One region of the Streptomyces sp. NPDC038200 genome, then DNA from elsewhere that is predicted to be linked to it. Evidence: riboswitches for the same ligand, from Rfam matches in the RefSeq annotation. Region 1 holds a riboswitch; the other holds the start of a gene.
The links. A riboswitch is a leader RNA that binds a small molecule or an ion and turns the genes downstream of it on or off. The one in region 1 is predicted to bind glycine.
Positions count from the first base shown of each region.

Region 2: it holds a riboswitch for glycine, as region 1 does, so the genes downstream of both, gcvP (aminomethyl-transferring glycine dehydrogenase) here and gcvT (glycine cleavage system aminomethyltransferase GcvT) in region 1, are expected to answer to the same signal.

Region 1 covers NZ_JBVJYH010000008.1:325,728-337,346, forward strand. The annotation lists gene ACZ7KF_RS19730 (AAA family ATPase) at 1-436, opposite strand, end outside; glycine riboswitch at 616-719, shown strand; glycine riboswitch at 720-833, shown strand; gene gcvT (glycine cleavage system aminomethyltransferase GcvT) at 878-1,996, shown strand; gene gcvH (glycine cleavage system protein GcvH) at 2,135-2,512, shown strand; gene glyA (serine hydroxymethyltransferase) at 2,527-3,792, shown strand; gene ACZ7KF_RS19750 (L-serine ammonia-lyase) at 3,915-5,282, shown strand; gene ACZ7KF_RS19755 (hypothetical protein) at 5,354-5,758, shown strand; gene ACZ7KF_RS19760 (WD40 repeat domain-containing protein) at 5,745-6,920, shown strand; gene ACZ7KF_RS19765 (phosphatidylinositol-specific phospholipase C domain-containing protein) at 6,973-8,004, shown strand; gene ACZ7KF_RS19770 (glycoside hydrolase family 25 protein) at 8,100-8,654, shown strand; gene ACZ7KF_RS19775 (NADPH-dependent F420 reductase) at 8,671-9,330, opposite strand; gene ACZ7KF_RS19780 (zinc-dependent alcohol dehydrogenase family protein) at 9,447-10,418, opposite strand; gene ACZ7KF_RS19785 (AraC family transcriptional regulator) at 10,553-11,482, shown strand.
Region 2 covers NZ_JBVJYH010000031.1:57,602-69,220, forward strand. The annotation lists gene modA (molybdate ABC transporter substrate-binding protein) at 186-1,013, shown strand; gene modB (molybdate ABC transporter permease subunit) at 1,010-1,870, shown strand; gene ACZ7KF_RS38815 (ABC transporter ATP-binding protein) at 1,867-3,072, shown strand; gene ACZ7KF_RS38820 (TOBE domain-containing protein) at 3,101-3,520, shown strand; gene gcvP (aminomethyl-transferring glycine dehydrogenase) at 3,667-6,552, opposite strand; glycine riboswitch at 6,727-6,821, opposite strand; gene ACZ7KF_RS38830 (PRC-barrel domain-containing protein) at 6,941-7,312, shown strand; gene ACZ7KF_RS38835 (DNA polymerase IV) at 7,513-9,036, opposite strand; gene ACZ7KF_RS38840 (MerR family transcriptional regulator) at 9,106-9,783, opposite strand; gene ACZ7KF_RS38845 (bifunctional nuclease family protein) at 10,045-10,518, opposite strand; gene ftsR (transcriptional regulator FtsR) at 10,604-11,341, opposite strand; gene ACZ7KF_RS38855 (FHA domain-containing protein) at 11,385-11,619, opposite strand, start outside.

The DNA.
Region 1 (11,619 bases):
GCCGCCGGGCCTCGCGGGCCAGCCAGGCGCGTACCCAGGGCTGGGTGCCGCAGTCGTGCACGACGACCCCTTCGCCGGTGCGCAGGGCCCGGCGCAGTCCGGCGTAGTGGGCGAGGCGGACCAGGGGGCGGTAGAGCGCGTAGGGCAGGCGACGGGGGACGCGGGCGTCCCAGTGGTCGCGGGTGTCCTGGGAGTCGATGCGGCGGCCGGTGACCGCGCGGTGCATGAGGGTGGACTTGCCGCTGCCGGGCAGCCCGGTGATCACCACCAGGTCGCGGGGGCCGAAGAGGAGGGCGTGCGGGCTGCGGCCCGCGCGGTCGCGCAGATCGCGGACGACCGGCGCGGGGCGGTCGGCGCAGCGCTCGCGAGCGGGGGCGGAGGGCTGTTTCGGCATCGCGAGGCCGGCGTTGGTGGCGTAGGCCGAGGTCCTGTTCACCCTGATCGTCCTCCCCTGTGGGCTCGGTCATCCCCATGCCCGTTGTATGTAAAGAGAAGGTAATGGGCAACGGTAGGCGCTTCGTGCGCGTACGGCCACAGCTCGGTCACAAAGAGCTTGCTCTGGATGGCCGGGGTGCGGCGTGCAATGATGTGCGCGCCAACTGCATACCGGCCGTTTGAATCCGCGCGGGAGAGTCCCCAGGCCCCTCCGGGCCGCCCGGGGCGCCGAAGGAGCAAGTCCCTCCCTTGAATCTCTCAGGCACCGTTACCGCGCGGGCGAGGCACATCTGAAAAGCGGGCCGCCGCGCACGGCGGCCCCACCCAAGGTGCAAGCCGTGATCGTCCTCGTGGCGGTCGTGGCGAACCTCTCAGGTTCCGATGACAGATGGGGAGGAACGTTCCTCGCCCCATCCCTGTTGCCCTGGGAGACGACCGTCCGATGAGCAGTACCGAACTCCGTCACACCGCGCTGGACGCGCTGCATCGCTCGCTCGGTGCGACGATGACCGACTTCGCCGGCTGGGACATGCCGCTGCGCTACGGCTCCGAGCGCGACGAGCACGTCGCCGTGCGCACCAGGGCCGGTCTCTTCGACCTCTCCCACATGGGCGAGATCACCGTCACCGGTGCCGAAGCCGCCGCCCTGCTGAACTTCGCCCTGGTCGGCAACATCGCCTCCGTCGGCGTCGGCCGGGCCCGCTACACCATGATCTGCCAGGCCGACGGCGGCATCCTGGACGACCTGATCGTCTACCGGCTGGCCGAGACCGAGTACATGGTCGTGGCCAACGCCTCCAACGCCCAGGTGGTGCTGGACGCGCTGACGGAGCGGTCCGCCGGTTTCGACGCCGAGGTGCGCGACGACCGGGACGCGTACGCGCTGATCGCCGTGCAGGGCCCGGAGTCCCCCGGCATCCTGAAGTCGCTCACCGACGCCGACCTGGACGGCCTGAAGTACTACGCCGGTCTGCCCGGCACGGTCGCCGGCGTCCCGGCGCTGATCGCCCGCACCGGCTACACCGGCGAGGACGGCTTCGAGCTGTTCGTGAAGCCGGAGCACGCGGTCGAGCTGTGGCAGGCGCTGACCGAGGCCGGCGCGGGCGTCGGCCTGGTCCCGTGCGGGCTGTCCTGCCGGGACACGCTGCGCCTGGAGGCGGGCATGCCGCTGTACGGGCACGAGCTGACCACGTCCCTCACCCCCTTCGACGCCGGGCTCGGACGTGTGGTCAAGTTCGAGAAGGAAGGGGACTTCGTCGGGCGTGAGGCGCTCGCGCAGGCCGCCGAGCGGTCCGCCGCCGAGCCTCCGCGGGTCCTCGTCGGCCTGGTCGCCGAGGGCCGCCGGGTGCCGCGCGCCGGGTACGCCGTCGTCGCCGGCGGCGAGGTGATCGGCGAGGTCACCTCCGGTGCCCCCTCCCCCACCCTGGGCAAGCCGATCGCCATGGCCTACGTCGACGCCGCGCACGCCGCGCCGGGCGCCGAGGGCGTCGGCGTCGACATCCGCGGCAACCACGAGCCGTACGAGGTCGTGGCGCTGCCGTTCTACAAGCGCCAGAAGTAAAGACCGAGCGCGGACGCGCCTGCGCACGGCACCGGTCCCGTGGCCGGTGCGTGACCCTGCGCACATTCGCCCGCTCACCAGCGGTTTCCGCAGTCCCCCCGTCATCAGCACTCCCGCGTGTACAGGAGAATTCAGGCCATGAGCAACCCCCAGCAGCTGCGCTACAGCAAGGAGCACGAGTGGCTGTCGGTCGCCGAGGACGGCGTCTCGACGGTCGGCATCACGGAGCACGCGGCCAACGCGCTCGGCGATGTCGTCTTCGTCCAGCTCCCGGACGTCGACTCCACGGTGTCCGCGGGCGAGACCTGCGGTGAGCTGGAGTCGACCAAGTCGGTCTCCGACCTGTACTCGCCGGTCACCGGTGTGGTCACCGAGGTCAACGAGGACGTCGTCAACGACCCCTCGCTGGTGAACTCCGCTCCCTTCGAGGGCGGCTGGCTGTTCAAGGTACGCGTCACGGAGGAGCCCGCCGAGCTGCTCTCCGCCGACGAGTACACCGCCTTCACCGCCGGCTGAGGAGTCGTAGCCGTATGACTGTTCTGAACACGTCCCTGCACGAGCTGGACCCGGAGATCGCCGCCACCGTCGACGCCGAGCTGCACCGCCAGCAGTCGACCCTGGAGATGATCGCCTCCGAGAACTTCGCGCCGCTCGCGGTGATGGAGGCCCAGGGTTCGGTCCTCACCAACAAGTACGCCGAGGGGTACCCCGGCCGGCGCTACTACGGCGGCTGCGAGCACGTCGACGTCGCCGAGCAGATCGCCATCGACCGGGTCAAGGAGCTGTTCGGCGCCGAGTACGCCAATGTGCAGCCCCACTCCGGCGCCTCCGCGAACCAGGCGGCCCTGTTCGCCCTCGCCAAGCCCGGGGACACCATCCTCGGCCTGGACCTGGCGCACGGCGGCCACCTGACCCACGGGATGCGGCTCAACTTCTCCGGCAAGCAGTTCGACGTGGTCGCGTACCACGTGGACGAGGAGACCGGCCTGGTCGACATGGCCGAGGTCGAGAAGCTCGCCAAGGAGCACCGCCCCAAGGTGATCATCGCGGGCTGGTCGGCGTACCCGCGGCAGCTGGACTTCGCCGAGTTCCGCCGGATCGCCGACGAGGTCGAGGCGTACCTGTGGGTCGACATGGCGCACTTCGCCGGGCTGGTCGCGGCCGGTCTGCACCCGAACCCGGTCGAGCACGCGGACGTGGTCACCTCCACGACGCACAAGACCCTCGGCGGACCGCGCGGCGGCATCATCCTCGCCAAGAAGGACTTCGCGAAGAAGCTGAACTCGTCCGTCTTCCCGGGCTTCCAGGGCGGCCCCCTGGAGCACGTGATCGCGGCCAAGGCGGTCTCCTTCAAGGTCGCCGCGGGTGAGGACTTCAAGGAGCGCCAGCGCCGTACGGTCGACGGCGCCCGCATCCTCGCCGAGCGGCTGACCGCGCCGGACGCCCGCGAGGCCGGTGTGAACGTCCTGTCGGGCGGCACCGACGTGCACCTGATCCTGGTCGACCTGCGCGAGTCCGAGCTGGACGGGCAGCAGGCCGAGGACCGGCTCCACGAGGTCGGCATCACGGTCAACCGCAACGCGGTCCCGAACGACCCGCGTCCGCCGATGGTCACCTCGGGCCTGCGCATCGGCACGCCCGCCCTGGCGACCCGCGGCTTCACGGCCGAGGACTTCGCCGAGGTCGCCGACGTGATCGCCGAGGCGCTGAAGCCGTCCTACGACGCGGAGGCCCTGAAGGCGCGCGTGAAGGCGCTCGCCGACAAGCACCCGCTGTACCCGGGTCTGAACAAGTAGGTCACCTTTCGCGAGGCACCGCGCACACTGGGAGTACCGGCGTGTGCGGTGCCCGCGCCCCCGACCTCCCCGACCCCCTGAGCACCACCCCTTCGCACCACCCCCGTATTGAGGAGTCATCCGTGGCCATCTCGGTCTTCGACCTGTTCTCGATCGGCATCGGCCCGTCCAGCTCCCACACGGTCGGCCCGATGCGTGCGGCGCGCATGTTCGCCCGCCGGCTGCGCAACGAGGAGCTGCTCGGCTCCGTCGCGTCCCTGCGCTGCGAGCTGTACGGCTCGCTCGGCGCGACCGGTCACGGCCACGGCACGCCCAAGGCGGTGCTGCTCGGCCTGGAGGGTGCCTCGCCGCGCACGGTGGACGTGGAGACGGCCGACGAACGGGTGGAGGCGATCAAGCGGACGGGACGGCTGAACGTCCTCGGCGAGCACGAGATCGCGTTCTCCTTCGACGACGACCTGGTCCTGCACCGCCGCAAGGCCCTGCCCTACCACGCCAACGGCATGACCGTCCGGGCCCACGACGCGGCCGGCACGGAACTGCTCGGCAAGACGTACTACTCGGTCGGCGGCGGCTTCGTCGTGGACGAGGACGCGGTCGGCGCGGACCGCATCGTGCTGGACGACACGGTCCTGAAGTACCCCTTCCGCACGGGCGACGAGCTGCTGCGCCTGACCAAGGAGACCGGCCTGTCGATCTCCTCCCTGATGCTGGAGAACGAGCGGGCCTGGCGCACCGAGGAGGAGATCCGGGCGGGCCTGCTGGAGATCTGGCGGGTGATGCGCGAGTGCGTGGGGCGCGGCATGTCCCGCGAGGGCATCCTGCCCGGCGGTCTGAAGGTCCGCCGCCGCGCGGCCGTCTCGGCCCGCCAGCTGCGCGCCGAGGGCGACCCGCTGGCGCACGCCATGGAGTGGATCACGCTCTACGCGATGGCGGTGAACGAGGAGAACGCGGCCGGCGGCCGGGTCGTCACGGCCCCCACCAACGGCGCGGCCGGCATCATCCCGGCGGTCCTGCACTACTACATCAACTTCGTCCCGGGCGCCGACGAGGACGGCGTGGTCCGCTTCCTGCTGGCCGCCGGCGCGATCGGCATGCTCTTCAAGGAGAACGCGTCCATCTCCGGCGCCGAGGTCGGCTGCCAGGGCGAGGTCGGCTCCGCCTGCTCCATGGCCGCGGGCGCCCTCGCCGAGGTGCTCGGCGGCTCCCCCGAGCAGGTGGAGAACGCGGCCGAGATCGGCATGGAGCACAACCTCGGCCTGACCTGCGACCCCGTGGGCGGGCTGGTGCAGATCCCGTGCATCGAGCGCAACGGCATGGCCGCGGTGAAGGCGGTCACGGCCGCGAAGATGGCGATGCGCGGCGACGGCTCCCACAAGGTGTCGCTGGACAAGGTCATCAAGACGATGAAGGACACCGGCGCGGACATGAGCGTGAAGTACAAGGAGACGGCCCGGGGCGGGCTGGCGGTGAACATCATCGAGTGCTGAGCCGGAACCGGCCACCGGCGCCACCCTCACGGAGAGCGGTTATATAGTCACCCTCCGCTACTATTATGGTCGTGATCGACCTGTACCCGGCGTTGTGGGGTCTGCTCGGCAGCAGTGTGGCCGAAGCGCTCAACCTCTCCGCGCTGATGCGTCCGTCCGGTCCGCGCAGCCGCTGGCGCTGGCCGTGGCGCAACCGCGCCGACCGGCCGGTGATGCTGGTGGCGATCGGGCTGCGGCTGTTCGCCGGCTTCGGCCTCACCGCGGCGCTGGGGAACTCGGGACAGCTGCCGAACGCCACCGCCGCGTTCGCCGTCGGTGTGACGACCCCGTTGGTCGTGGCGAAGTTCTTCCAGTCGATCCCGCTCACCGGCCCGGGTGCCGGACAGCCCGCCGATCCCCCGCTGCCCCTCGCCCGGCAGACGGGCGAGGACGCCGAGACGCTCTCGCAGCCGAGGGGGTCCAATGCTGCGAGCTGACAGCCTGCTCGGTCGTCTGGTGCAGGCGCTGGCCGCAAGCCCACCCGAGGAGGAGCCGGTTCCGCACGAGCGCCGGGGCGCCCGGCTGGCGGCGGCGCTCGGGACACGGCCACTGCCGGTGAGGGCGGTGGTTCCGGCGCAGGTGGCGTTCCCGCACCGTCCGTGGACGCACCTGCCGTCGTCCCGGGGACGCTGGCTCCCCGGGCTGCTCACCGCCTGGCTGGTCGCCCTGACCTGTCTGACCGCCGCCGCCGTGCAGGAGGTGCTGCCGACGCCGTGGCAGGAGGCGGCGCCGGAGGATGCCGGTGCGCTCCCCGGCGAGCACTGGTGGCTCGTCAGCGGCAGGCGGCTCGGGTCCGACGGCCGCGCCGGTGCGCTGACCTTCACACCGGACGGCCGGTCGCTGGTGACGGTGGGCCGCTCCGCGACGCAGACCTGGGACGTGGTGGATCCCGAGCGTCCGAAACGGATCGTCGTACCGCGTGGCATGCCGCAGGTGACGGCCGTCGGGACCAGTCCCGACGGCCGCACTCTCGTGGCGGCCGGGCCGCGGGAGGTGCGGGCGCTGTCCCTCGCGTCGGGGGCGACCCGGTGGTCCGCGGCAGGCGTCGCCGGCGCCGTGAAGGACCTGGCGGTCACCCGGCACGGCGTACTGCTGGCGGGCGCGGCCCCGGACGGCAGGACGGAGGTCACCGCGCTCGGCACGGGGACGGGGAAGGCGCGGCGCCTGTGCAGGCTCGGCACGACCGCCCGGTCCGCCCGGTTCTCCCCCGACGGCCGCTCCCTCGCCGTCGCCGGCAGCAGCGGACCGGTGCGGCTGTGGGACGTGTCGGATCCCGCGCACCCGAAGGCCCGGGCGCCGCTTCCGCCGTCCTCCGGTCAGGAGACGACCGCGCTCGCCTTCAGCCCGGACGCCCGGCTGCTGGCCACCGTGGAGGCCGGGCGGACCGTCCGGCTGTGGGACGTCGCCGATCCCGCGCATCCGCGTTCCCTGGGCCACCCGTTCGACGGGAACACCGAGCGGGTGGCCGCGCTGGCCTTCAGTCCCGACGGGCGGCTGGTGGCCACCGTGGGCGCCGACGGGGCGGCGAGCCTGTGGTGGCGCTCGGCGGCCGAGGTGTCCGCCGAGCCTGATGTTCTCTCAGGGGCTACCGCGCAGTAATCGCCTCCCCCTACGCTGCCGCCAACTCGGCGACAGCGAAGGGGAGTTACGAATGCGCGGAATCAGACGGTCGGTGGCATGCGCGGGAGCCGCCGCACTGCTGGCGGTGGCACCGGGCAACGCCCACGCGGCGTCGCCGAAGTTCTCCGAGACGACGGCCATCGGCACGCACAACGCGTACGACAAGGCCAAGTACACGTACTTCGCCCAGGCCCTGGACTCCGGCGCCTCGCTGCTGGAGCTGGACGTCTACGCCGACAGCCTCAGCCACCGCTGGCGGGTCAGCCACAGCAATCCGCTGGGCAACGACAACAACTGCGAGGCGGCGAAGACGCCGGGCGAGCTGTACGGCAAGAGCCGCAACCAGGACCTCGGCAGCTGCCTGGACAACATGGCCGCCTGGAACCAGCTCCACCCCGACCACCCGCCGATCGTCGTCAAGGTCGAGTTCAAGGTCGGCTTCAACAACAACGCGAACCTCGGACCGGACGAGTTCGACACGCTCGTCGCGCAGAAGCTGGGCGGCAGCGTCTACAAGCCGGCCGACCTGCTCGGCGGGACGTACGGCTCGCTGGACGCGGCGGCGAAGGCCGACGCCTGGCCCGCCCGGGACTCCCTCAAGGGCAAGTTCGTCTTCGACCTGATCCCGGGCACGGTGGAGCAGGCCAACCCGTTCGACCACTACTGGACGGACGAGGAGTACGGCGACCATCTGCGCGACCTCCACGCGGCCGGGAACATCTCCGCGGCCCAGGCCTTCCCGGCCGTACTGGGCGCGGCGAACGGCGACCCGCGCACCAGCCGCTACGACGCCTCGATCCGCCCCTGGTTCGTCTTCTTCGACGGCGACGCGGCGACGTACGTGAACAACGGGTACGACACGTCGTTCTACTCCGTGAACCACTACATACTGATCACGACCGACGCCCACAACGTGTCCCCGGCGATCTCCTCCACCGACCCGACGGACGCCGAAGTCGCCGCCCGGCTCGCTCTGTTGGCCAAGAACCACGCGAGCCTGATCACCTCGGACTGGTCGGCGAAACCGGCCTCGGTGCTGAGTTCGACGACGGCACGGGGCTGAGGTTTTCCGGACGGACGGACGGATCGCACACGCCGGGCCGGGGCATATATCAGGCAACTCCTGTCATCCCCCCACTGGCACTTTGGGAGTACCCCATGCTCCACGGCATCGACGTGAGCGCCTACCAGTCCTCCTCCTACGGCACGGGCGGCCTCTCCTTCGTCTTCATCAAGGCGACGGAGGGGCGTTCGTACGTCAATCCCCGTCTGACCGCGCAGACCAAGACCGCCCGCGACGCCGGACTCGTCGTCGGCTTCTACCACTTCCTGTGGCCCGGCAGCCTCACCGCCCAGGCGGAGTACTTCCTCCGCCACGCCCCCGACCGCCCCGGCGACGTCCTCGCCGTCGACTGGGAGACCACCGGCGACGGCACGCACGCGACCAACGCGGAGAAGGACCGCTTCATCCGCACACTGAAGGAACTGCGCCCGGACAACCGGGTCGTCCTCTACTGCAACCGCCATTTCTGGCTGAACGTCGACTCCACCTCCTACGCCGGGGACGGGCTGTGGATCGCCGACTACGTCACCGCGGGCAAGCCCCGCATCAAGGCCAAGTGGCGGTTCCACCAGTACACCAGCGAACCCCACGACAAGGACGTGGCCCGCTTCACGGAGGAGGACGACCTGCGCGAGTGGGCCACGCCGTAGGGGCCGGGCGGGGGCCTCAGCCCCGGAAGTCCGCCGGGCGTTCCGGGGAGGCCTCCGACAGGGCCTTGCGCACCGCCGCCGTGTCCCCGCGCAGGCCGTACACCGGTGTGCCGGGCTGCTGGTGCCAGGAGTCGGCGATCGTGCCGGCGTCGACGGTGTCGAAGCCCAGTGCGTCGATCAGGTCGCGCACGGTCCGCTTGGCCGCCTCGTCGTCGCCGGCGACCGGGAGGGCCATGCGGTCCGGGTCGCCCGCGGGGCGGTGGCGGTCCAGGAGGTCCTGGGCGTAGGTGCCGTTGAACGCCTTGATCACCGGGTGGCCGAGGTGCTGCTCGGTCCAGCCGCTCTCGGTGAGGCCCTCGTCCTCGACGGCGGCGATCCGGCCGTCCCGCTGGGGGTAGTAGTTGCCGGTGTCGATCACGGCGGCACCCTCGGCCGCGCCGTCGAGCAGACCCGCGGGAAGGTGCGGGACCGCCTTCAGCGGGACGGTGACGATCACGACCTGGGCGCCCTCGGCGGCGTCCGCCACGTGGACCGGGGTCGCGCCGGTCTCCTCCGCCAGTTCCCGGAGTGTCTCGGGGCCGCGGGAGTTGGCGACGGAGACGTCGTGGCCGAGAGCGGTGAGCCGCCTGGTGAGGTTGCCGCCGATGTTCCCCGCGCCGATGATGCCGATCTTCATGGCCGACCTTCCGGATGGTTCATGCACGTGCATGCTTCTGTCGTGCGGGACAACCACGCGGGGAGGTGGCCTATTCCGGTCGCTGCGCCGAACGGGGGGCGGCGCGCGGGCCTCGCTCACACACGTACGACGATCTTGCCGGTGTGCTCGTTGGACTCCATCAGCCGGTGCGCGTCCACGATCCGCTCCAGGCCGTCGAAGACCTCGCCGATCACCGGCCGGAGCGTGCCGTCGGCCAGACCCGACGCGAGGTAGTGGCCGGCCCGGCGGCGGCCCTCCGCGGTGCCGGTGAGGGCGAGGTTGTTGTAACCGTGGACGGTCAGCGGCCACTGCGTCGGCAGTTCCGTGGGGCGTTCGGCCAGCCAGCCGTAGCTGATCAGCATGCCGTCGGAGGCCGTCGCCGCGCCCAGCTCCCGCAGGTACGGTCCGCCGATCGCGTCCAGCACGAGGTCGGCGCCCCGGCCGCCGGTCAGCCGCCGGGTCTCCTCGGTCACCTCCTCCCGTTCGGTGACGACGACGTGCTCGGCGCCGAGGTCCAGCAGCGCCTGCCGTTTGCCCTGCGTGCGGGTGGTGGCGATCGGCACCGCTCCGGCCCGCCGGGCCACCTGGATCGCGGCGGTGCCGACCCCGCTGGACGCCCCCGTGATCAGCACATGGTCGCCGGCCGCCAGACGCCCCCGCTCGACCAGGGCGCCGTAGGCGGTGGTGTAGGTGAGCCAGACGGCCGCCGCGGTGACCGCGTCCGCCCCGGCCGGGCGGGGCAGCAGCGCGGTCTGCGGCAGCAGCGCGTGATCGCCGTACACCCCACGGGCGCTGAGGTCGAAGTTGGCCGCCGCCAGCACGGGGTCGCCCGGCGCGAAGGCGGTCACCTCCGGGCCGACCGCCGTCACCTCGCCGGCCGCCTCGTAGCCGTTGCGGGAGCCGGGCAGGGTCGGAAGGTAGTAGTAGGTGCCGGAACGGAGCATCGCCTCGGCGCGGTTGAGGCCCAGCGCCTCGATCCTGACCAGGACCTCGCCGGGGCCGGGTGCGGGCAGCTCGACCTGCTCGACCCTGAGGACCTCGGGGCCGCCGAGTTCATCGAAGAGCACTGCGTGCGGTGGTTGACATGCCGTCGACGCTACGACCGGGATGCGAGACGTTCCATGTCCCCCGGTCTCGGTTTCCTGTCCGATCGTCTTCCGTTGGTGGATTTCGGGGAGCGTCCGTGGGCTAGGGTCGCCGCATGGACGTGCTCAGTGACGTGGTCGCCGCCCTGCGCACCGGCCGGCCGCACTCCGCGCGCCGGTACAAGTACGCGCCCTGGAGCCTGCGGTTCGCCGCCGCCGACGAGGCCGGGTTCCATGTGGTGCTGCGCGGCTCGGCCTGGCTGGTGCCGCAGGACGGGCAGCCGGTCGCGCTGGCCCCGGGGGACGTCGTCTTCCTCGCGCACGGGCAGGGGCACACGCTGGCCAGCGGGCTCGACGTGCCGCCGCGGGAGGTGCGGCTGCTGCCCGACGGCACCTGGAGCGGGCCGCCCGAGGAACCGCTCGCGGGCTGCCCCGACACGGTGACCCTGTGCGGCACGTACCGGTTCGACCGGGACCGGGCGCACCGGCTGCTGGCCGAGCTTCCCGACATCGTGCACCTGCCCGCCCGGGTGGGCGGGCACCGTTCGCTGCGGGCGGCGGTGGAGCTGCTCGGGATGGAACTGGAGGAGCAGCGGCCGGGCACCGACGCGATCGTGACCTCGCTGCTGGACACCCTGTTGCTGTACATCCTGCGGGCCTGGTGGGAGAGCGAGCGCGCGGCGGGCCGGGACCGGGGGTGGGCGGCGGCGCTGGCCGACCCGGCGGTCGCGGCGGCGCTGCGCGCGATCCACGCGGATCCGGGGCGGCCCTGGACGGTGGCGCAACTGGGCTCGGTCGGCGGGCTGTCCCGCGCGGCCTTCGCCCGCCGGTTCACGGCGTTGGTGGGCGAGCCGCCGCTGGCGTATCTGACGTGGTGGCGGATGACCACGGCGGGGCGGCTGCTGCGGCACGACGACCTGTCGCTGCGCGCGGTGGCGGAACGGACCGGTTACACCTCGGAGTTCGCCTTCGCCAAGGCGTTCAAGCGGGAGTTCGGGGTGGCGCCGGGGCGGTACCGCAGGGCGGCGGGGGCGGGGGCGGGGTGAGCCGACAGCGCCGTCCGGCTGCGGGCCGGCGGGTCCGCACGGGTTCGCGGGGGCCGAGCGCGCGGTTCCCCGCGCCCCCGAGGGGCGCTGCGGCCGGCGGGTGAGCGCGGGTTCGCGGGGGCCGAGCGCGCGGTTCC
Region 2 (11,619 bases), on a different contig from region 1:
CAGGACGTTGCCCCTGAGTGCCGTACAAACGCACATGCAAGCTACAAGTCACAAGTTCGCGGCTCATGCGATGCGACAGGAGACTTACACCTGGCAGATGCGGCAGTATCATCGCCGCACGGCCGATGCCCGGCCGTACCCAGGGCGCGACAGCTCTTCCACAGAACCCGAGGAGTAGATCCGTGATGACCCGTTCCGTGCGCCGGACCCGGCGGATGCTGCAACTGGCCGGTGCGGGAGCCGCCGCCCTGATGGCACTGAGCGCCTGCTCCTCCTCGTCGGACTCCAAGGACGCCTCCGGTTCTCCGGAGACGTCGGCGTCCACTTCCCCGAAGCTGTCCGGCACGGTCACCGTGTTCGCGGCGGCCTCCCTGAAGGAGAGCTTCACGACGCTGGGCAAGGAGTTCGAGCAGGCGCACCCCGGCACCGAGGTCAGCTTCAACTTCGGCGGCAGCGACACCCTCGCCGCGAGCATCACCAGCGGTGCCCCGGCGGACGTCTTCGCCGCCGCCAGCCCCAAGACGATGAAGATCGTGACGGACGAGCAGGACGCGGTCGGCACCCCGGCCACGTTCGTCCGCAACCAGCTGGAGATCGCCACCCTGCCGGGCAACCCCGACAAGGTGGCCTCCCTGAAGGACCTCACCAAGCCCGGCCTGAAGGTCGTCCTGTGCGACAAGGCGGTGCCGTGCGGCGCCGCCGCCCAGAAGGCCCTCGACGCCGCCGCCCTGAAGCTCACCCCGGTCTCCTACGAGGAGGACGTCAAGTCCGCCCTGAACAAGGTGGTGCTGAAGGAGGCCGACGCCGCGGTGGTCTACAAGACCGATGTGAAGGCGGCGGGCGGCACGGTGGAGGGCGTGGAGTTCCCCGAGTCGGCCAAGGCCGTCAACGACTACCCGATCGCCCTGCTGAAGGACTCCCGGAGCACCGCGGCGGCCAAGGCCTTCATCGAGCTGGTGCGGTCCGCCGAAGGCCAGAAGGTCCTGAGCGAGGCCGGGTTCCTCAAGCCGTGACCCCGCTCGACGAGCCCGGCGCCGCGACCGGTCCCCGCACGGACCGGCCGCGGCGTCGCCGCGTCGGCACCGGCGGCCGGCGGGGAGTGCCGCTGCCGCTGCTGCTGCCGGGCCTGCTGGCCATGGCCTTCCTGCTGCTGCCGCTGCTCGCGCTGCTCGTGCGCGCGCCCTGGCGCGGCCTGCCCGGCCGGCTGACCAGCACCGAGGTGTGGCAGGCGCTCCAGCTGTCCCTGATCAGCGCCACCGCGGCGACGGCCGTCAGCCTCGTCCTCGGGGTGCCGCTGGCCTGGCTGCTGGCCCGTACGGAGTTCCCCGGCCGCGGCCTGGTACGGGCGCTGGTCACCCTGCCGCTCGTCCTCCCGCCGGTCGTCGGCGGTGTGGCACTGCTCCTCGCACTGGGCCGTAACGGCGTCGTCGGCAAGTGGCTCGACGCCTGGTTCGGGATCACCCTGCCGTTCACCACCACCGGGGTCGTGATCGCGGAAGCGTTCGTGGCGATGCCGTTCCTGGTGATCAGCGTCGAGGGCACCCTGCGGGCCGCCGACGCGCGCTACGAGGAGGCGGCGGCCACGCTCGGCGCCTCCCGCTTCACCGCGTTCCGGCGGGTCACGCTGCCGCTGATCGCCCCCGGTGTCGCGGCCGGCTCGGTGCTGGCCTGGGCCCGGGCACTCGGCGAGTTCGGCGCGACGATCACCTTCGCGGGCAACTTCCCCGGCCGCACCCAGACCATGCCCCTCGCGGTCTACCTCGCCCTGCAGAACGACCCCGAGGCCGCCATCTCCCTCAGCCTGGTGCTGCTGGCCGTGTCGATCACGGTCCTCGCGGCGCTCCGGGACCGCTGGATGACGACATCATGACAACAAACGACGACACGACACCGCCCTCCCACCCCACGGCCACGAACGCCGCCCCACCCGGGGGAACGACACCCGCACCGGCCGGCAGCGCCGCCCCCTCGCACGCCCCGACGGCGCCCACGCCCCCGCACCACCACCCCCCGGCCACCGGTCTCGACGCCCGCCTCGTCGTCGACCGCACCGGCTCTCGTGACCACGCCGGATTCCGTCTGGACGTCACCCTGACGGCCGCCCCCGGGGACGTCGTCGCCCTCCTCGGCCCCAACGGCGCCGGCAAGACCACAGCCCTGCGCGCCCTCGCCGGCCTCACCCCGCTCACGGACGGCCACCTCCGCCTGGACGGTGCCTCGCTGGAACACACGCCCCCGGAGTCCCGCCCGGTCGGCGTCGTCTTCCAGGACTACCTGCTCTTCCCCCACCTCTCCGCCCTGGACAACGTCGCCTTCGGCCCCCGCTGCCGGGGCGCGGGCAAGGCCGAGGCCCGTACCCAGGCGGCGGCGTGGCTGGAGCGCATGGGTCTCACCGACCACGCGGGCACCAAGCCGCGCCGTCTCTCCGGCGGCCAGGCCCAGCGCGTGGCCCTCGCCCGCGCCCTGGCCACCCGTCCCCGCCTGCTGCTCCTGGACGAGCCGCTGGCGGCCCTGGACGCCCGTACCCGCCTGGAGGTCCGCGCCCAGCTGCGCCGCCACCTGGCGGCGTTCGAGGCGGTCTCGGTCCTGGTCACCCACGATCCGCTGGACGCCATGGTGCTCGCGGACCGGCTGGTGGTCGTCGAGCACGGCCGGGTGGTCCAGGAGGGCACCCCCGCCGACATCGCCCGGCACCCCCGCACGGACTACATCGCCCGGCTCGTCGGCCTCAACCTCTACCGGGGCCGGGCCGCGGGACACACGGTGCGGCTGGACGCGGGGCCGGCGATCACCACCACGGAGGAGCTGTACGGCCCGGTCTTCGTGGCGTTCCCGCCGTCCTCCGTGACCCTGTTCCGGGACCGGCCCACCGGGGCCAGCGCCCGCAACCTGTGGCGCTGCGAGGTCGCCGGCCTGGAGACGCACGGCGACCAGATCCGCGCCGGACTCACCGGGGAGCTGCCCCTCGCGGCCGACCTCACGACGGTCGCCGCCGCCGAACTGGACCTGCATCCGGGTGCATCGGTCTGGGCGACGGTCAAGGCGACGCAGACCCACGCATACCCGGCCTGATCGGACCGGCGCTCTACGGTGGGTGCCCATGACCCTGAGCATCCGCAACCAGCTCCCCGGCACCGTCACCGAGGTCCACCCCGGCGAGGTCATGGCCACCGTCAAGGTCCGCCTGGACGGCGGCCCGCAGCTCACGGCCGCCATCACCCTGGAGGCCACCGAGCAGCTCGCCCTCGCCCCCGGCACGCCCGTCCACGCTCTGGTGAAGTCGACCGAGGTCTCCCTCGCCACCCAGCGGGTCGAGGGCCTGTCGATCCGCAACCAGCTGCCCGGCACCATCACCCAGCTCACCACCGGCGAGGCCATGGCGTCCGTGAAGATCTCCGTCGCCGGCGGCCGGATCACCGCCGTGATCACGAAGGACGCGGTCGGCGACCTCGGCCTGTTCGTGGGTTCCGACGTCATCGCCCTGATCAAGGCGACCGAGGTGTCCCTGGCGACGGCCTAGGAACAAGTGAGACGTCCTGGCGACGGCCCGGGCACAAGTGAGACGTCCCGGCGACGGCCCAGGAACGAGTGAGACGTCCCGGCGACGGCCCGGGAACGGGTGAGGGCCCCGTCCGTGTCGCGGACGGGGCCCTCACCTTCGTTCACTCAGTCCTCGTAGGCGTCCAGGGGCGGGCAGGAGCACACCAGGTTGCGGTCGCCGAAGGCCTGGTCGATACGGCGCACCGGCGGCCAGTACTTGTCGGCGGCCGAGACACCGGCCGGGAAGACGGCCTCCTCGCGGCTGTAGGCGTGCGCCCACTCACCGCCGAGCGCGGCGGCGGTGTGCGGGGCGTTCCCCAGCGGGTTGTCCTCGGCGGGCCACTGCCCGGAACCGACCTTCTCGATCTCCGCGCGGATGGCGATCATCGCGTCGCAGAACCGGTCCAGCTCGTTGAGGTCCTCGGACTCGGTCGGCTCGATCATCAGCGTGCCGGCCACCGGGAAGGACATGGTCGGCGCGTGGAAGCCGTAGTCGATCAGGCGCTTGGCCACGTCGTCCACGCTCACGCCGGTCGCCTTGGTCAGCGGGCGCAGGTCGATGATGCACTCGTGCGCGACCAGACCGCCGGGGCCGGTGTAGAGCACCGGGTAGTGCGGCTCCAGGCGCTTGGCGACGTAGTTCGCGGAGAGCACGGCCACCTGCGTGGCCCGCTTCAGGCCCTCGCCGCCCATCAGCCGGACGTACGCCCACGAGATGGGCAGGATGCCCGCGCTGCCCCAGGGGGCCGCCGAGATCGGGCCGACGCCCGTCTCCGGGCCGGCCTCGGGCTGCAGCGGGTGGTTCGGGAGGTACGGCGCCAGGTGCTCGCGGACCGCGACCGGACCGACGCCGGGGCCGCCGCCGCCGTGCGGGATGCAGAAGGTCTTGTGCAGGTTCAGGTGGGAGACGTCACCGCCGAAGTGGCCGGGCTTGGCGAGGCCGACGAGCGCGTTGAGGTTGGCGCCGTCGACGTAGACCTGTCCGCCGGCCTCGTGGACCTGGGCGCAGATGTCGGCGACGTGCTCCTCGAACACACCGTGCGTCGACGGGTAGGTGATCATCAGCACCGCCAGCTCGTCGCGGTACTGCTCGATCTTGGCGCGCAGGTCCTCGACGTCGATCTCGCCGTCCTCGGCGGTCTTGACGACGACGACCTTCATGCCGGCCATCACGGCGCTGGCCGCGTTGGTGCCGTGCGCGGAGGAGGGGATCAGGCAGACGGTGCGCTGCTCGTCGCCGTTGGCACGGTGGTAGCCGCGTACGGCGAGCAGACCGGCCAGCTCGCCCTGCGAACCGGCGTTCGGCTGGAGGGAGACCTTGTCGTAGCCGGTGACCTCGGCGAGGCGGTCCTCCAGCTCGTGGATGAGCGTGAGGTAGCCCTGCGCCTGCTCGGCCGGGGCGAAGGGGTGCAGCTGGCCGAACTCGGGCCAGGTGACCGGCTCCATCTCCGTGGTCGCGTTGAGCTTCATGGTGCAGGAGCCCAGCGGGATCATGCCGCGGTCGAGCGCGTAGTCACGGTCGGCCAGCTTGCGCAGGTAGCGCAGCATCGCGGTCTCGGAACGGTGCTGCTGGAAGACCGGGTGGGTGAGGTAGGCGTCGGTGCGCAGCAGCGCCGCGGGCAGGGTGTCCTCGGCGGTCGCGTCCAGCGCCTCGATGTCGGCCTGCGCGCCGAAGGCGGACCAGACGGCGCTCAGCTGGGCGCGGCCGGTGGTCTCGTCGCAGGCCGCGGAGACATGGTCGGCGTCGACCAGACGCAGGTTGACCCCGTTCTCCCGGGCGGCGGCGACGACCTCGGCGGCCTTGCCGGGCACGCGCGCGGTGACGGTGTCGAAGAACGCGCCGTTGACGATCTCGACACCGGCGGCCGTCAGGCCCGCGGCGAGGATCGTCGCGTACCGGTGCGTGCGCCGGGCGATGGTCTGCAGGCCCTCGGGCCCGTGGTAGACGGCGTACATGCCGGCCATCACGGCGAGCAGCACCTGCGCGGTACAGATGTTGCTGGTCGCCTTCTCCCGGCGGATGTGCTGCTCACGGGTCTGCAGCGCGAGCCGGTACGCCTTGTTGCCGTCGGCGTCGACGGAGACGCCGACGAGACGGCCGGGGAGGCTGCGCGCGAACTTCTCGTGCACGGCCATGTAGCCGGCGTGCGGTCCGCCGAAGCCCATCGGCACACCGAAGCGCTGGGTGGTGCCCACCGCGATGTCCGCGCCCAGCTCGCCCGGCGAGGTCAGCAGGGTCAGCGCGAGCAGGTCCGCGGCGACCGTGACCAGCGCGCCCAGCTCGTGCGCCTGCTCGATGACGGGCTTGATGTCCCGTACGGCACCGGAGGCGCCCGGGTACTGGATCAGCACGCCGTTGATCTCACGCTCGGCGACCTCGGCCGGGATGCCCTCGCTGAGGTCGGCGACGACGACCTCGACACCGGTCGGCTCGGCACGGGTCTCGATCACGGCGATCGTCTGCGGCAGCGCGTCCGCGTCGATCAGGAACAGACCCTTCTTGTTCTTGCCCATGCGCCGGGACAGCGCCATCGCCTCGGCGGCGGCCGTGCCCTCGTCCAGCAGGGAGGCGCCGGAGGTGGGCAGACCGGTCAGCTCCGCGACCATCGTCTGGAAGTTCAGCAGGGCCTCCAGACGGCCCTGGGAGATCTCCGGCTGGTACGGCGTGTAGGCCGTGTACCAGGCCGGGTTCTCCATGACGTTGCGCAGGATGACGGGCGGGGTGAAGGTGCCGTGGTAGCCCAGGCCGATCATGGAGCCGAGGACCTGGTTGCGGTCGGCCAGCGAGCGCAGCTCGGCGAGCACCTCCGCCTCGGTACGCGCGCCCGGCAGGTCCAGGGCATCGGCGTTCTTGATCACATCCGGGACCGCGGCGGCGGTCAGCTCGTCGAGCGAGCCGTAGCCGACCTGCGCGAGCATCTTGGCCCGCGCCTCCTGGTCGGGTCCGATGTGGCGCTGCTCGAACGGGATGCCGGCTTCGAGCTCGGAGAGCGGAATGCGATGGGCGGTCATTGCGGAGGCCTCCTGGTCTGACGCGACCTTCGAGGGGCACCACGGCATGGGTACCCCGACGGCCTCCCCCTCTGTCATCTCAACCTGAGAGCTTCACCGGGCGCCCGGGGACGCCGGCTTTCACCGTCGGTGAGGGCGGAAGCCGTCGACATCCGCCCTGCTTTCCAGAGTGACCTCGTCCGTGCGGTACGTGGGCCTGAGAGATTCCGGGGAGGATTTGCTCCTTCGGCGCCTCCGAGGTGGTCGGAGGACTCTCCCGCACGGGGTCAGCAGCCGCTGTCAGGGTACCAGCGAGGTCAACGCCGGGGCCTTCGAGTGGCCGCCCGCTTGAATGTGCTCTTTTGTAGTGCTTACGGATGAGTTGCGACCAAGTGGAGGGAGAGGGGCCGTGCAGACCGACATCGATCCGCGCAACCTGATCGGCCGCAAGGCGTTCGACCGCGATGGCACCAAGATCGGCACCATCGACGAGGTGTACCTCGACGACGCGACCGGTGTACCCGAGTGGGCGGCCATACGCACCGGCTTGTTCTCCCGGGACGCCTTCGTCCCCCTGGAGCCCAGCGAGCTGGTCGAGGGCACCCTGCGCGTCCCCTTCGAACGCGCCCTCATCAGGGACGCCCCCGATTTCGGCGTGGGTCGTCACCTCTCCCCCGAACAGGAACTCCAGCTCTACCACCACTACGGCCTCGACGTGACCGCACCCCCCAAGGTCCCGGACCGCGACTTCGGCAAACTCGCGGGCTCGGAGGAACCCTGAGCGCTGCCCCTCCACTCGCTCCGGCCCCGCCCCACACCCCGCATCCCTCCGACTGCCCCACCCGCCTCCTCCTCCACATTCGCCCCACGGACATCGCCCCACCCTTCCGCCCCGGGCCGCGCCTCGGCCGTCACCGCCCCACGGGCTGAACCTCGCCCGCCCCTCGCCCTTCGCCCCCGGTCACCTTCCGGGGGCGAACCTCAACCGCCCCCCGCCCCCACGGCCCCGGGCCGGACCTCGCCCCCCTGGTCCACATCCTCAGGTGTCGCGGGCCGGGCGTCCGCCGAGGCCGCCGGGGTCCGGGGCGTAGCCGCGTGGCGGTCACTGGAGGGAGATCCCCGGCGGTCACTGCCGGGCGGCCGGTCGAGACGGGTGGCCGGGTGGGCGAGGTCGGTTCCCGCGACCAACGGCAACGGCTCGGCGGACTCCAGCCCGGGATCGGCGACGAAGAACGTCCGCACCCGCCCCGGAGGGGACTGCGGCGTCTCGAACCGCACGGTGACCCGCCCCAGCCCGCTCCCCTGCACCCACCCGTGCCCGTACTCGGCGTGCCGCACGTCCTGCCCGGCCCGCCACTGCCGCTCCACCGGCTCCGGCCGCTCCGCGACGGCCTCGACCGCCGCCTGCTCCGGCTCCACCGTCGCAGGCACCGGCATGGCCTGCGCGAACAGGTCCTCCTGCGTGTAGTCGGCGAGCCCGGACACCCCCACCCCGAGCAGCCGCACCCCGCCCGTGGTGTCCACGGAATCCAGCAACCGCGCCGCCGCCTCCCGGACGACCGCGGGGTCGTCCGTGGGCCCTCTGAGCGTCTCGGAGCGGGTCAGGGTGGAGAAGTCGTACCGCCGCACCTTGAGCACGATCGTCCGCCCGGACAGCCCCGCCCCGCGCAGCCGCCCCACGCACCGGTCGGCCAGCCGCTGCACCTCCAGGCCGACCCGCAGCCGGTCATGGATGTCCACGTCGTACGTGTCCTCCACCGACACCGACTTGGTCTCCCGCTCGGCCACCACGGGCCGGTCGTCCCGGGCCAGGGCCATGGCGTACAGACCGTGCCCGTGCGCCTTCCCGACCAGCCGGACCAGTTCGTCCTCGCCCGCCTCGGCCAGCTCCTCGACCGTGGTGATCCCGGCCCTGCGCAGATGGTCCCCGGTGGCCGGCCCCACCCCCGGCAGGGTGCGCACCGACATCGGCCCCAGCAGCGCCCGCTCGGTCCCCGGTTCGATCAGCACCAGGCCGTCCGGCTTGGCCTGCTCGGAGGCGATCTTCGCGAGCATCTTGGACGCGGCGAGCCCCACCGATCCGGTCAGCCCGGTGGCCGCCCGGATGTCCGCGCGCAGCTTCTCTCCCGCCAGTCGCGCCGACTCCTCGTCCCGGGCCACTCCGCCCGCTTCCAGGTCCACGAACGCCTCGTCCAGGCTGAGCGGCTCGACCAGCGGCGACAGCTCCCGCAACAGCGCCATCACCTGGTCGCTGATCGCCCGGTACAGAGTGAAGCGCGGCACCAGGTAGGCCGCGTTGGGGGCCAGCCGGCGCGCCTGTGCCATCGGCATCGCCGAGTGCACGCCGAACACCCGTGCCTCGTACGACGCGGTGGCCACCACCCCGCGCGGTCCGAGGCCGCCCACGACGACCGCCTTCCCGCGCAGGCTCGGCTTGGATGCCTGCTCCACCGAGGCGAAGAAGGCATCCATGTCGAGATGCAGGATCGTGGGCGCGTTTCTCACATCTCCGATGCTGCACCACGGCACTGACAACGCGGTGGTGCCGGAGGCCCCTCGCGGGAGGTCCGGCGGTCAGACCGCCCGGTTGCGGCGCCGCGCCAGCTCGTCCGCGGGGTTGTGCCCGACGAGGGTCTCGCCGGTGTCGATGCGCTCGCCGTGCAGCTGGGAGAGGGCGCTTTCCACGTCTCGCCACACCACGCCGACGGCGATGCCGAAGATGCCCTGACCGCCCTGGAGCAAGGCGTGGACCTCGTCCGGCGAGCTGCACTCGTACACGGTGGCGCCGTCGCTCATCAGGGTCATCCGCTCCAGATCGCGGAAACCGCGTTCCCTGAGGTGCTGCACGGCCGTGCGGATGTTCTGCAGCGACACCCCGGTGTCCAGGAACCGCTTCACGATCTTCAGGACGACGACGTCCCGGAAGCTGTACAGACGCTGGGTGCCGGACCCGTGGGCGGGCCGCACACTGGGCTCGACCAGGCCGGTGCGGGCCCAGTAGTCGAGCTGCCGGTAGGTGATGCCGGCTGCCGCGCAGGCCGTGGGCCCGCGGTAGCCGATCTCCTCGGACGTCATGGCCGCCACCCCTCCGCCGTTCGGCACCGCCGTCGGCAGCTGCGGAGCGTGTTCCACCGCGCTGCCGGCATGGGCATGTCCCCCGCCTGAGCGCAGCCGCGAGCTCGGGGGCGGGTACGGACCGCTCTCCCCGAAACCGGGGGCACCCCCAGCCGTACCGTCGCCGCTGGTTCTCACGCCGACCTCCGTCCTTGACCTGCCTTCTCGACGGTAGGCAGTCACCAGGGGTGCGTCAACGATCGCCACACTCGGCACGCCGAGTGATAATCACCCTAGGAGTGGTTTCCCGTGCCCCACCGCGGGGAAAGGCTAGCCGAATGCGCTCGCGAGAGGCCGTAGGACGCTCTCACCGGCCGGAGGCAATTGCCGGGTCGCCGGCCGCACGGAGCCGCCGACGGCCCGCATGAAACCCCCGCCCCGGAGGGCCGGCTGCGCGTCTCACTGGCTGCTGGTGCCGAAGTCCTCCGGCGAGATCTGGTCGAGGAACTCGCGGAACTTCTCCACCTCGTCCTCCTGCTCGTCCGGGATGGCGATGCCCGCGTCGTCCAGCACCGTGTCACTGCCGTAGATCGGCGTTCCGGTGCGCAGGGCCAGCGCTATGGCATCGGAGGGGCGAGCGCTGACCTCGACCCCACTGGCGAACACCAGCTCCGCGTAGAAGACCCCTTCCCGCAGATCGGTGATACGCACTTCGGTCAGCTCCTGGCCGACAGCCTCCAGCACGTCCTTGAAAAGGTCGTGGGTCAGCGGTCGCGCGGGGGCCATGCCCTGCTGGGCGAAAGCGATCGCCGTCGCCTCCCCCGGCCCGATCCAGATGGGGAGGTAACGGTCGCCCCCCACTTCGCGCAGGAGCACGATCGGTTGGTTGGAGGGCATTTCGACCCGGACACCTACGACATCGAGCTCGTTCACACAGCAACCCTAGGCCGTGCCCGGGACGTTTGGGTAGTCGGGCCGGGAACAGGTGCCCGATCCGGCCGCTCCCGAGCCCGCCGGCTCAGGGAAGCCGCACGCCGAGAGCGGTCTTCACCAGGGCGGCGTGCAACTTCACCGTGAGGGCCGCCAGCTCCTTCGTACGGGCCTCGGCGTGTGCCCTGGTCTGTGGATTGCGGTGACGCTTGAGCGGGGCCACCACCTGGTCCACCAGACCGGCCTCCCGGTCGGCGGCGGCCTTCATCACCCGCAGATGGCGCGGCTCGATCCCGAACCGGCCCAGCTCGGCGACGAGCGCGGCCACGGTGACGGCCTCGGCGTCGTACGCCCCGTCCTCCAGGGGAGCGATGAGCCCGTAGGACTCCCACTCCTGCAGCTCGCCCTCGTCGATGTCCGCGGCGGCCAGCAGCTCGGCCTTGCCGACTCTGGCCACCGTGGGCACCTCCAGGGGCGCCGGCACGTCGTCCGGGGTGCGCTGACGCCCGACCAGGGGCAGCGGGGCCGCCTCGCCCCGCTCCACGGCGTCCAGGTGCTCGCGGATCACCTTGAGCGGCAGATAGTGGTCCCGCTGCATCCGCAGGACGTGACCGAGGCGCTCGACGTCCCGGGCGCTGAACTTGCGGTACCCCGAGGGGGTCCGCTGCGGCTCGATGAGCCCCTCCGACTCCAGGAAGCGAATCTTGGAAATGGTGACTTCGGGGAACTCGTCGCGCAGCACGTTCAGCACCGTGCCGATGCTCATCAGGCCACTGTCCCTGGCGGCGGTACCGCTTCCGGCACCGCCGCTCGGTGTTTGAAGCATGGACCTTCCCTGGGAGTCCCCCCGGACGTCGGTCCGGGGCGGGTCAGATGCCCTGCCGGCTCGCGTAGAACACCAGCCGGTACTTGCCGATCTGCACCTCGTCACCGTTCGACAGAGCGACCTGGTCGATACGCTCGCGGTTGACGTACGTGCCGTTCAGGCTGCCCACGTCGGCCACCGTGAAGGAGCCGTCAGGGGAACGCCGGAACTCCACGTGCCGCCGGGAGACCGTCACGTCGTCCAGGAAGATGTCGCTCTGCGGATGACGGCCGGCCGTG